2 regions of the Paenarthrobacter sp. genome follow, and region 1 is predicted to be linked to the other one. Evidence: riboswitches for the same ligand, from Rfam matches in the RefSeq annotation. Region 1 holds a riboswitch; the other holds the start of a gene.
The links. Region 1 has a riboswitch for S-adenosylmethionine ahead of RIF72_RS00725 (aminotransferase class V-fold PLP-dependent enzyme). Riboswitches for the same ligand answer to the same signal wherever they lie in the genome.
Positions count from the first base shown of each region.

Region 1 (4,973 bases):
AGGGCGTACTGGTCTTCACCCCCTAAGCCTACCGTGGCGTTGAACCCTGAACCTTGACTGCCCGCCAGGTCTGCGTCATGTACGGCAACCCGATGGTTTCACCAGGGGCATGGCCGAGGTGGTCCAAGAGGTACCACTCCAGGTTGCCCATGACTTTCGCTCGCGTGGCGTCGTTGGCGCGGAGATAGTAGCTGCGGGACTTGGTCAGTTCCATGATGTCCTCCGGCGTCAGGGCATCCTCCCACCGGGTCAGATGACTTTCCAAACCTTCAAACTCCGGGCCGATGACTGGCCGGAATCCGGGCTTGTGGACATCGCCTGCATGCATGATGCGCGAGAGGCGGTGAACCCACGGAATTGAAGTGTCCAATTGATTCCAGATCAGCCCCAAGGTCCCGTGGGGCCGCAGGATCCGGGCGATCTCCGTGCTCGCCGCGATGGGTTCGCACCAGTGCCAAGCCTGGGCAACGCTGACGACGTCGAATGCTGAGTCCGTCAGTCCAGTTGCCTCGGCCGTTCCCTCCAGCGCGTTGACGTAGGGGAAGGACTTTCGCAATTGCTCCAACATGTCCGTAGAAGGATCGACGGCAGTGACCTCCAGGCCGCGTTCAACGAGGAGTGCCGTGAACTTTCCTGTGCCTGCTCCGAGGTCGGCTGCGCATCGCGCCCCTGGAGGAAGCAGCCAGTCCACGGAATCGGCGGGGTAGCCGGGCCGCACGCGGTCATAGTGTTCGCCGCCGTCCTGAAAGCTCTGACCGAGTTCCTGCCGGCGGGAAGCATGCAGCCTTGGACCACGCGGCCCGGTTGGTCCGGGAGTGCGTGGCTGTCCGCTGGAGGCAGCGGGTGAACGCAGGGCCACGAAAAGCTCCTTCAAAGGGTCCCTAAAAGTACCCTACGAATTTACCGCAGTGTCTCTAGTCCGCAGTGCTTCTAGTCCACAGTGCAGGGGGCTGCGCCCGCAGTGCCGGGAGTGTTCGGGGCCCATTCGGGGTAGCTGCGATGGTCATTTGCAGGAACCCAACGGCCCTCGTCCACCACATAGTCCCAGCCCAGTCCGTCGCGCTTGAGTCCTTCGATGCCTGCGAGCAGCCTGGTGGCGTCCTCCAACCGGGAGCCGACGCCGAAGCTGGCGCGCAAGGATCCGGACGGGAGCCCGAGGCGTTTTAGGAGAGGGTGGGCGCAGAACCGGCCATCGCGGAGGCCAACGCCGTGCTCGGCCGCCAGGTAAGCCGCAACCAGTCCGGCGTCGAATCCTTCTACGGAGAAGTTGACCACACCGATGGTGTCCAGGGAGTCAGCGAAGATCTTGTGGACGGTCACGCCATCGATGGCCTCCAGGCCCTGCACCAGGTACGAGCGGATGGCGGACTCGTGGGCGTGCCACGCGTCCTGGTCCAACCCTGCGAGGACTTGGGCGGCGCGAGCAAGTGTCGCGGCGCCCAGCACGTTGGGGGAGCCGCCCTCGTGGCGCGCCGGGCCCGCGGCCCAGCTGACCGAGTCCAGGCGCGCTTCACGTACCGCCCCGCCTCCGGCAAGGTGCGGTATGCCGGCGTCGAGCCAGTCTGGACGACCCACAACGACACCCGCGCCGAAGGGGGCATAGAGCTTGTGTCCGGAGAAGACGATGTAGTCGACGTCCGCCTCGGTGATGTTGATCCGGCGATGCGGTGCGAGCTGCGCAGCGTCCACCACGATTCGTGCGCCGTATTCGTGGGCAAGCGAAGCAAGGCGGGCGATGGGAAGGATCTCCCCGGTCACATTCGAGGCGCCCGTCACGGCCAGCAGGCTGACCCCGCCCTGGGCAAGTTCGGCCTCCAGCTTGTCGAGTGTCCCGGCCAGGGTTGGTGCTGCGACGACGCTGCGGTGGGGGACTCCTTGCCACGGAAGCAAGTTGGCGTGGTGCTCGATGTCCAAGTAGAGGACTTCACCTGCAACCTCGCCGTCCACCTGTGGGAGGCATCCGGCCAGGAGGTTCAAAGAGTCTGTGGTGTTCCGCGTGAAGATTACTGAGTCATCAGCCCGCCCGCCGACGAAATCACGGACGATGTTCCTTGAGTTCTCGTACACCGACGTGCTGATTTGGGAGGCGTACCCGGCGCCCCGGTGAACGCTGGCGTAGTAGGGCAGGACCTCGTTGAGGTAGGCCGAGACGATGGTCAAAGCCGGAGCCGATGCGCCGTAGTCCAAGTTTGCGTAACGGACATGGCCACCCTGAATCAGCGGAGCCTGCAGCTCAGCGCCAGTGACCGCGGCAAGCGGACGCGCAGCGGTGGTCGTCTCTGCTGCGGATTCTTCGGCAAAGGACGGAATAGTGTTGGGGTTGAACGTGACAGTGCTCATGGAACCTCACTCAAGAGGGACCCCCATAGGGGGATCCGCGCTTGCCGCATCCGTTCCGGACCGGCCCGGTCGTCACCCGGGGCACCCCACCGCGAATGGAGGGTTGCCGGCCAGCAAACCGGGGTTTAGCGCTGGCACTCGTGACCTGTAAAAAAGGCTAAGGCACATCCGGGGACGCTTCCAAAGCCACTGCCTTTTGTTAAGCCCTTTGTTACGTCGGATGCCAAATCCCTTTTTCGCCGAATAAAAAACGGCGGAGACCCCCAAAAGGGGTCATCCGCCGCCGAAAATTCCGCCGCTGCTTGGGTGGGACAGGCGTGGAAAGTTTAGAGAAGATCGTCCAATCCGGGGTTGAGGCGCTTGAGAACTTCGGAGTGCAGGATCGAGTTGGTGGCCAGGGCGTTACCGCCAAACGGACCGTCTTCGCCTTCCAAGGATGTAAAACGACCGCCGGCCTCTGTCACGATCGGGACGAGTGCTGCCATGTCGTAGAGGTTAAGTTCAGGCTCGCAGGCGATATCAACCGCACCCTCGGCTACAAGGCAATAGGACCAGAAGTCGCCGTAGGCGCGTGTGCGCCAGATGTCCTCCGTCAGCCCCAGGAACTGATCCAGGTTGCCCCGTTCCTTCCACCCCGAAAGGCTGGAATACGACATGGAAGCATCGGCCAGGCGGGAAACGTTGGACACCTTGAGCCGTGTCGCCGAGGCGAGGGAGCGGCCCATGTAGGCGCCCATGTCCTTGGCAGCCCACCATCGTTTGCCCAACGCCGGCGCACTAACAACGCCCACCACCGGTTCCCCTTCATCCACGAGGGCAATCAACGTCGCCCACACCGGGACGCCGCGGACGAAGTTCTTGGTGCCGTCGATGGGGTCGATGATCCAGCGACGTGACCCGTGACCACTGCTGCCGAACTCCTCACCGAGGACCGCGTCCCGTGGACGTGAGCGGGACAACTGCCCGCGGATTGCTTCCTCAGCTGCCTTGTCAGCGTCAGTGACAGGTGTGAGGTCGGGCTTGGTTTCGATCTGCAGGTCCAGTGCCTTGAAGCGATCCATGGTCTGGGCATCGACTGAATCAGCGAGGACGTGGGCAAGGCGCAGGTCATCGTTGTAGGTGGAAACGGGATGGGTCATGCCACCAAACTATCCTGAATCGGACAATGCGTTGGGGACGTGAAGCCGGCAATGATCAGTTGACAGTGCCCAGTTCCTTGGTCTCTTTCGCTTCGAGCCTTGGGTCTGCACCCAGCAAGCGGCGCAAGGAGGCCAACCGGGCTACTCCTGATGGCCCTGCATGACCATCGTTCACCCATGCATCCAGCCCGCAATTGGTGGCAGCGGCACCGTGCTTGCAGCCACGGTCACAGGTCTCCGTGCCAGGTTCAAGATCCGGGAAGGAATGAAGAATCCGGTCCGGATCCACATGCGCCAAGCCGAAGGAACGGATGCCTGGAGTATCGATGATCCAGCTGCCGGACGGTGCGTCGTCGAGCTTCAGCGCCAAAGCCGAAGATGACGTGTGCCTGCCCCGGCCCGTCACCGCGTTGACGCCTCCAGTGGCCCGCTCTGCCCCTGTCAGGGCGTTGACCATGGTGGATTTGCCCACCCCGGAGTGACCGAGCATGACAGTGACTTTTCCACCCAGGTGCGAGCGGAGTTGGGACACGGCGGCTTTGTCCAGCCGGGCTGAAAGCCCGTCATCCGAGCGGGCATCGATGCCGCCTGCCTCGGAGTCAGCGGTCCGGCTGATGATCACGGGAAAGTCCAAGCTCAGATAATTGGCCAGAAGTTCCGCCGGATCCTTCACGTCCGCCTTGGTGATGAGCAGCAACGGCTCGATACCGGCGTCGTACGCTGCAACCAGGGCGCGATCGATGAATCCAGTGCGTGGCTCCGGGTTGGCCGCCGCAACAACCACCACGAGCTGATCGGCGTTGGCTACAACCACCCGTTCGATGGGGTCTGTGTCGTCAGCGCTCCGGCGAAGGAGGGTTTTCCGCTCTTCCACCCGGACCAGGCGTGCCAGCGTGTCGGGAGACCCTGAGACGTCACCCACCAATGCGACAAAGTCGCCGGGGACAACGGGATTCCGCCGAAGTTCACGGGCGCGGGCTGCGATAACGATGCGTTCGTCGGCGGAATCTTCGCCCACAATCGCCCTGTACCGTCCGCGGTCAACAGTGATGATCCTGCCTATTACGGCGTCATCGTGACTGGGACGATCCTTGGTACGGGGCCTGGATCCTTTTTTGCTGGGACGGATCCGTACATCGGATTCGTCCCAGGAGCGTGCGTCACGGCCCATGGTTAGTTGCTGGCCTCATCAAGATCGACGTTGGCATCGCTTGACTGCAGCATCGCTTCCCACATCTTTGGAAAATCCGGCATGGTCTTCGACGTCGTGGCGATGTCCTCAACTTGTACGCCTTCGACGGCGAGCCCAAGGATCGCCCCGGCAGTGGCCATGCGGTGGTCGGCGTAGCTGTGGACCACGCCGCCGTGAAGGGTCGCCGGGCGGATCACCAAGCCGTCGGCGGTCTCTTCCGCGTCACCCCCGAGGCCGTTGATCTCGGCGACCAACGCAGCAAGCCGGTCCGTTTCGTGTCCGCGGAGGTGGGCAATGCCGGT
Region 1 is NZ_JAPSHI010000001.1:152,364-157,336, reverse strand. It holds gene RIF72_RS00735 (metal-dependent transcriptional regulator) at 1-19, opposite strand, end outside; gene RIF72_RS00730 (class I SAM-dependent methyltransferase) at 29-853, opposite strand; gene RIF72_RS00725 (aminotransferase class V-fold PLP-dependent enzyme) at 931-2,340, opposite strand; SAM riboswitch class IV at 2,373-2,486, opposite strand; gene hisN (histidinol-phosphatase) at 2,667-3,479, opposite strand; gene RIF72_RS00715 (ribosome small subunit-dependent GTPase A) at 3,535-4,650, opposite strand; gene aroA (3-phosphoshikimate 1-carboxyvinyltransferase) at 4,653-4,973, opposite strand, start outside.

Region 2 (4,973 bases), on a different contig from region 1:
TGGACGCTTACTGGTGGACGGTGCCGGTGCTGGTCCTTTCGGCCATGCGCCATGCGATCGTGGAAGAAGTGATCGTGGTGGGGTACCTCATGGACCGCTTCGGTAAGTTCGGGTGGAGCATGCCGGCGGCCATTGTGGTCAGTGCCGTCCTTCGTGGAAGCTACCACCTGTACCAAGGCTTTGGACCCTTCATAGGGAACGTGGTCATGGGCCTGCTGTTCGCATGGATCTACACCAAGACCAAGCGGGTAATGCCCTTGGTGATTGCCCACGCGTTGCTGGACATTGTGGCGTTCGTTGGATTTAGCTTGTTCGGAAAGGCAATCGGCCTGGGATAGCGGTCCGTTAAAGGTATTCGGCCGCCATCGGTGGGTGACGTCATTGGCACCCGCTGATGGCGGCCGAAGCTTAGCCCGGACATGACTGACCGGGGCCGGGACAAGCCCGTATGGATGGATCGGTCAGATGGTGACGGCTCCGGAGGCGGTTTCGAAAGTTACAGCGAGAATGCCAGGAGTGCCGTGCGGTGCCATCCACTGGACGGCGACATCCTCCAGCGGCTTCTCCACCGGTTCGCCCAACCATTCGGTGACGCGTTCAGCCGAGCCCGCTATGGTGAGGCTGGACATCTTGACGTCGCTCTCGTAAATCCTGGACGGGTGCAGCGAGGGGTCGCCCTCCCATTTGAGCAGGTAGGGCACCTGGGGATCGGCGATCAGGCCGAGGATGCCAATCTGCTGCCACACCAGTTCGCGCCCGTCGGGGAACTTGCGGTTGCCCGGAACGGCCGAGCGGCCAAGGCGGTCTTCGAACGGTGCAAGGTCGTCAACGGCGACGCACCAGCCCATCCATCCACCACCGGCAGCCGAGCGGGCACGGACGGCCTGGCCAAAGGGTGCTTTGTCGGAAGCGGGGTGATCCAGGACCTCCACCACTTCCAGGTACTTGTTATCCGCAAGGGGAATGATCATGTTCCGGGTACCGAAGCGCGGGTGCACTCCGCCCCGGACAGCGTCCACTCCCAATGCCGCGGAAATTCGTTCGGTAGTGGCCAAAAGGCCATCTCGTTCACAGGCGTAAGAGACGTGATCCATGCGCATGGCTTCATCTTGGCACTTTGTGATCGGGGTCTCAGCTAAGTCAAGCCTAACTAAGGTGGGATGTGTATAACCGTTCGGCGGCGGGCGTCATGGAGGCACTCGGGAAGTCCGAAAGATTCCTCTGGCGTCACAAAGCTGTCTTCGCCTCCGGACAGTTCTTAGACTGGCCCCAGCTCACACCGTTTCACATTGCCTGCTAATCCCATGCGTCACGAACAGGAGAACTCCATGTCCCAAGGATGGTCTTTCGAAACCCGCCAGATCCACGCAGGCCAGGAGCCTGATGCCGCCACCGGAGCGCGCTCGCTTCCGATCTACCAGACCACGTCCTTCGTGTTTCCCAGTGCCGAGAGTGCCGCAAATCGCTTTGCCCTGGCCGAGCTCGCCCCCATCTACACCCGGATCGGCAACCCGACGCAGGATGCAGTGGAACAGCGCGTCGCGAGCCTTGAAGGCGGACTGGGTGCCCTCTTGCTCAGTTCGGGACAGGCTGCGGAGACGTTCGCCATCCTGAATATCGCAGAGGCGGGCGAGCATATCGTAGCAAGCCCCAGCCTGTACGGCGGCACGTACAACCTGCTGGCGCACACGCTGAAGAAGTTTGGCATTTCGGTCACGTTCGTGGAGGATCCGGACAACCTGGACCAGTGGCGTGACGCAGTCCAGCCGAACACCAAACTGTTCTTCGGTGAGGTCGTGTCCAACCCCCGCCAGGATGTGCTGGACATCGAGGGCATCGCCCGCACCGCCCACGAGGCCGGCGTGCCGCTCATCGTCGACAACACGCTGTCCACGCCCTACCTGATCCGTCCCATCGAGTGGGGAGCGGACATCGTGGTCCACTCGGCAACCAAATACCTGGGTGGTCACGGTTCCGCAATCGCCGGTGTGATTGTGGACTCCGGCAACTTCGACTTCGGCAAGGACCCGGAGCGCTTCCCTGGATTCAATACCCCTGACCCCAGCTACAACGGTCTGGTCTACGCCAGGGACCTCGGCAAAGACGGTGCGCTGGGCGCCAACCTCTCCTACATCCTCAAGGCCCGCGTCCAGTTGCTTCGCGACCTAGGCTCTGCCGTATCCCCGTTCAACGCCTTCCTTATTGCGCAGGGCCTGGAGACCTTGAGCCTGCGCGTGGAACGTCATGTTGCCAACGCCACCAAGGTGGCGGAATGGCTTGAAAACCACGACGACGTCGAATCGGTCGCGTATGCGGGCTTGCCGTCCAGCCCGTGGTATGACCGTGGCCGGAAGTACGGTCCCAAGGGCACAGGCGCCATTGTGGCCTTCAATATCAAGGGCGGCGTAGAAGCGGGCAAGCGCTTCGTGGACGGCCTGGAGCTGCACTCACACGTGGCAAACATCGGTGATGTCCGCTCGCTGGTCATCCACCCGGCGTCGACCACGCACAGCCAATTGACAGTGGAACAGCAGGTGGCCGCAGGCGTCAACCCTGGCCTTGTGCGCTTGTCCGTGGGCATCGAGCACGTCGATGACATCATCGCCGACCTCGAAGCCGGCTTCCGGGCCGCCAAGGGCGCCTAACGCCGCGGCTTAAGAGTTTCAGCCCGACTGCCGCCCGCGTCGACGATTATTCGCCGGGCGGCAGTTCCGGGTGCTCGTTCGTGAACGAAGTCACCCCAAACCGTCACACTGTTGTCACATTCTTCGCCAGAACCGCCCTGCGTTTCCTAGACTCTTCGTATTAGGTCATGAGTGCCAGCACACAGCCCCGGCTTGCTGGCCGGCAACCCTCCTCCGCGGTGGGGTGCCCCGGGTGAAGACCTGGCCTGTTCGCACGCAAGGCGACGGGCAAGCGCGAGGTTAAGGTGTCAAAGGAATGACCATTACTGCTACAGCCCTTCCAAAATCCGGAGAAGCAGACGGAACCGTCAAGTACGCCGGCATCGGACCGCTGGAACTTGAAGCGGGCGGATTCCTCCCCGACGTTGTCCTGGCGTATGAGACCTGGGGGCAGCTGAACGCCGATGCCTCCAATGCCGTACTCATCCAGCATGCGCTCACGGGCAGCACTCACGTAGCCCGTGGAGCCACTGACGAGGAGGGTTGGTGGGAGCAACTCGTTGGGCCGGGTGCCACGATCGACACCAACAAGTTCTTCGTCATCTCCATCAACATCGTGGGCGGCTGTTACGGTAGCACCGGCCCATCATCAGAGGCACCGGATGGACGCCCTTGGGGCTCACGTTTTCCGTTGGTCACGCTGCGCGACAGCACGGAGGCTGAGGCGCGCCTCGCCGATGCCCTGGGAATCGATGCCTGGCATGCCGTGTTGGGCGGTTCAATGGGCGGTGCCAGGGCCCTTGAATGGGCTGCCACGTTCCCCGACAGGGTTAAACGCTGCGCCGTAATTTCGGTGGGTGCCTACAGCACGGCCGAGCAGATTGCTTTTGCCCAGGCCCAAACCTTGGCCATCAGGCAGGACCCGAACTTCAATAATGGCGACTATTACGGTGGCGCTGCCCCTGAACATGGTTTGGCGCTGGCCCGACGCATCGCCCACATCACTTACCGCTCAGCCTTGGAGCTGGATTTCCGCTTCGGCAGGGAAGCCCAGCATCAGGAGAAACCGCTCGCCGCTGCGGTGTTGGGGGAGCGTGGCCGTTACCAGGTGGAAAGCTACTTGGACCACCAGGGAACAAAGCTGGTCCGCCGTTTTGATGCCAATAGCTACATCGCCATCACCGAAGCTTTGATGTCCCACGACGTCACGCGTGGCCGCGGCTCCTTGGAACAGGCGTTGTCGCGCACCACGGCTGAGTTCTTCGTGGCGGCCGTGGACAGTGACAGGCTCTACTTCCCTGCGCAGTCGCGGGAACTTGCCGCGGCGCTACCCGGGGATGTACTGGTCCACCTCATAGAGGCGCCGATTGGTCACGATGGCTTCCTCACTGAGATTGGCCAGCTCTCGGCGCAACTCCGCGAATCATTCTTCGCCTAAGGCTCAGCCGTTCATGATTTCGCCGCGCTGCTTCATGTAGTCCTCCATGGCGATCTCGCCGTTGCTGAACTTCGTGTCCAGCTCGGCGAGTTTGCGCGCCCGGTAGCCCTGCGGTTCCGAACCACCCGTTGAGGGGAACGGTGCCGGGGATGACGGGTTCGACGGCGGACCGGCCTGCGGTGTCGTATCCGCGGGGCGGATGACGGTTGGTTCGGGCGGGTACCCGGGGTAATTCGGCGTCGGGTATCCCTGACTCGGATAACCCTGGTCCGGGTATCCCTGACCTGGATAGTTCTGCGGCGGGTAGCCGGGGCTGCGGAAGTTATTATCCTGAATCCGACGCGCCCGGGATCGGTTGTACATGCGGATCCCGAGTGGAATCAGCCACGAGCAGACGATGATCCAGAAGATCAGATTGTTCACAGTGCAGGCCTCCTAGGTCTCCTACCAGCTTAGTCCTGCCCCGCGAAAGCAAAACGGCTACCTCAGACCAGCTTGGTCTCCATACCGAGGGAACGGCCGTAGCGATCCACCTCGGACTGCAAGGCCTCCTGCTCTTCCGCAGTGGGGGGACGGTTCATTCGGACGTCCAGTTCGCAGGCCCCGCCGGAGAATCCGTGGCGCCACCATCCGGCCAACCTGCCGTCCAGCAGGACCACGTGCATGGGCCCGCTGTCCTCGGGGAAGTACGGCGCCGTTCCACCAAGGAAATGACGCGACTGTGAGTAGCCCATCACGTATTCGTCGTAGCACTGGATGAGGTCCATGCGGGGAACCACGGGATCTTCCGCGGGCGAAGGTTGAACACCACTCGCCAGAGCTTCCACCTCCTCCGAGGCCAGATGGAACTCGAGACCCTCCAACTCGATAACGCCCAAACTCCCGGGAGACATCTCACCTGCCACCTCGAT
Region 2 is NZ_JAPSHI010000003.1:8,398-13,370, forward strand. It holds gene RIF72_RS03585 (type II CAAX endopeptidase family protein) at 1-338, shown strand, start outside; gene RIF72_RS03590 (VOC family protein) at 462-1,100, opposite strand; gene RIF72_RS03595 (bifunctional o-acetylhomoserine/o-acetylserine sulfhydrylase) at 1,305-2,645, shown strand; SAM riboswitch class IV at 2,809-2,925, shown strand; gene RIF72_RS03600 (homoserine O-acetyltransferase) at 2,941-4,062, shown strand; gene RIF72_RS03605 (hypothetical protein) at 4,066-4,485, opposite strand; gene RIF72_RS03610 (winged helix DNA-binding domain-containing protein) at 4,548-4,973, opposite strand, start outside.
Region 2: it holds a riboswitch for S-adenosylmethionine, as region 1 does, so the genes downstream of both, RIF72_RS03600 (homoserine O-acetyltransferase) here and RIF72_RS00725 (aminotransferase class V-fold PLP-dependent enzyme) in region 1, are expected to answer to the same signal.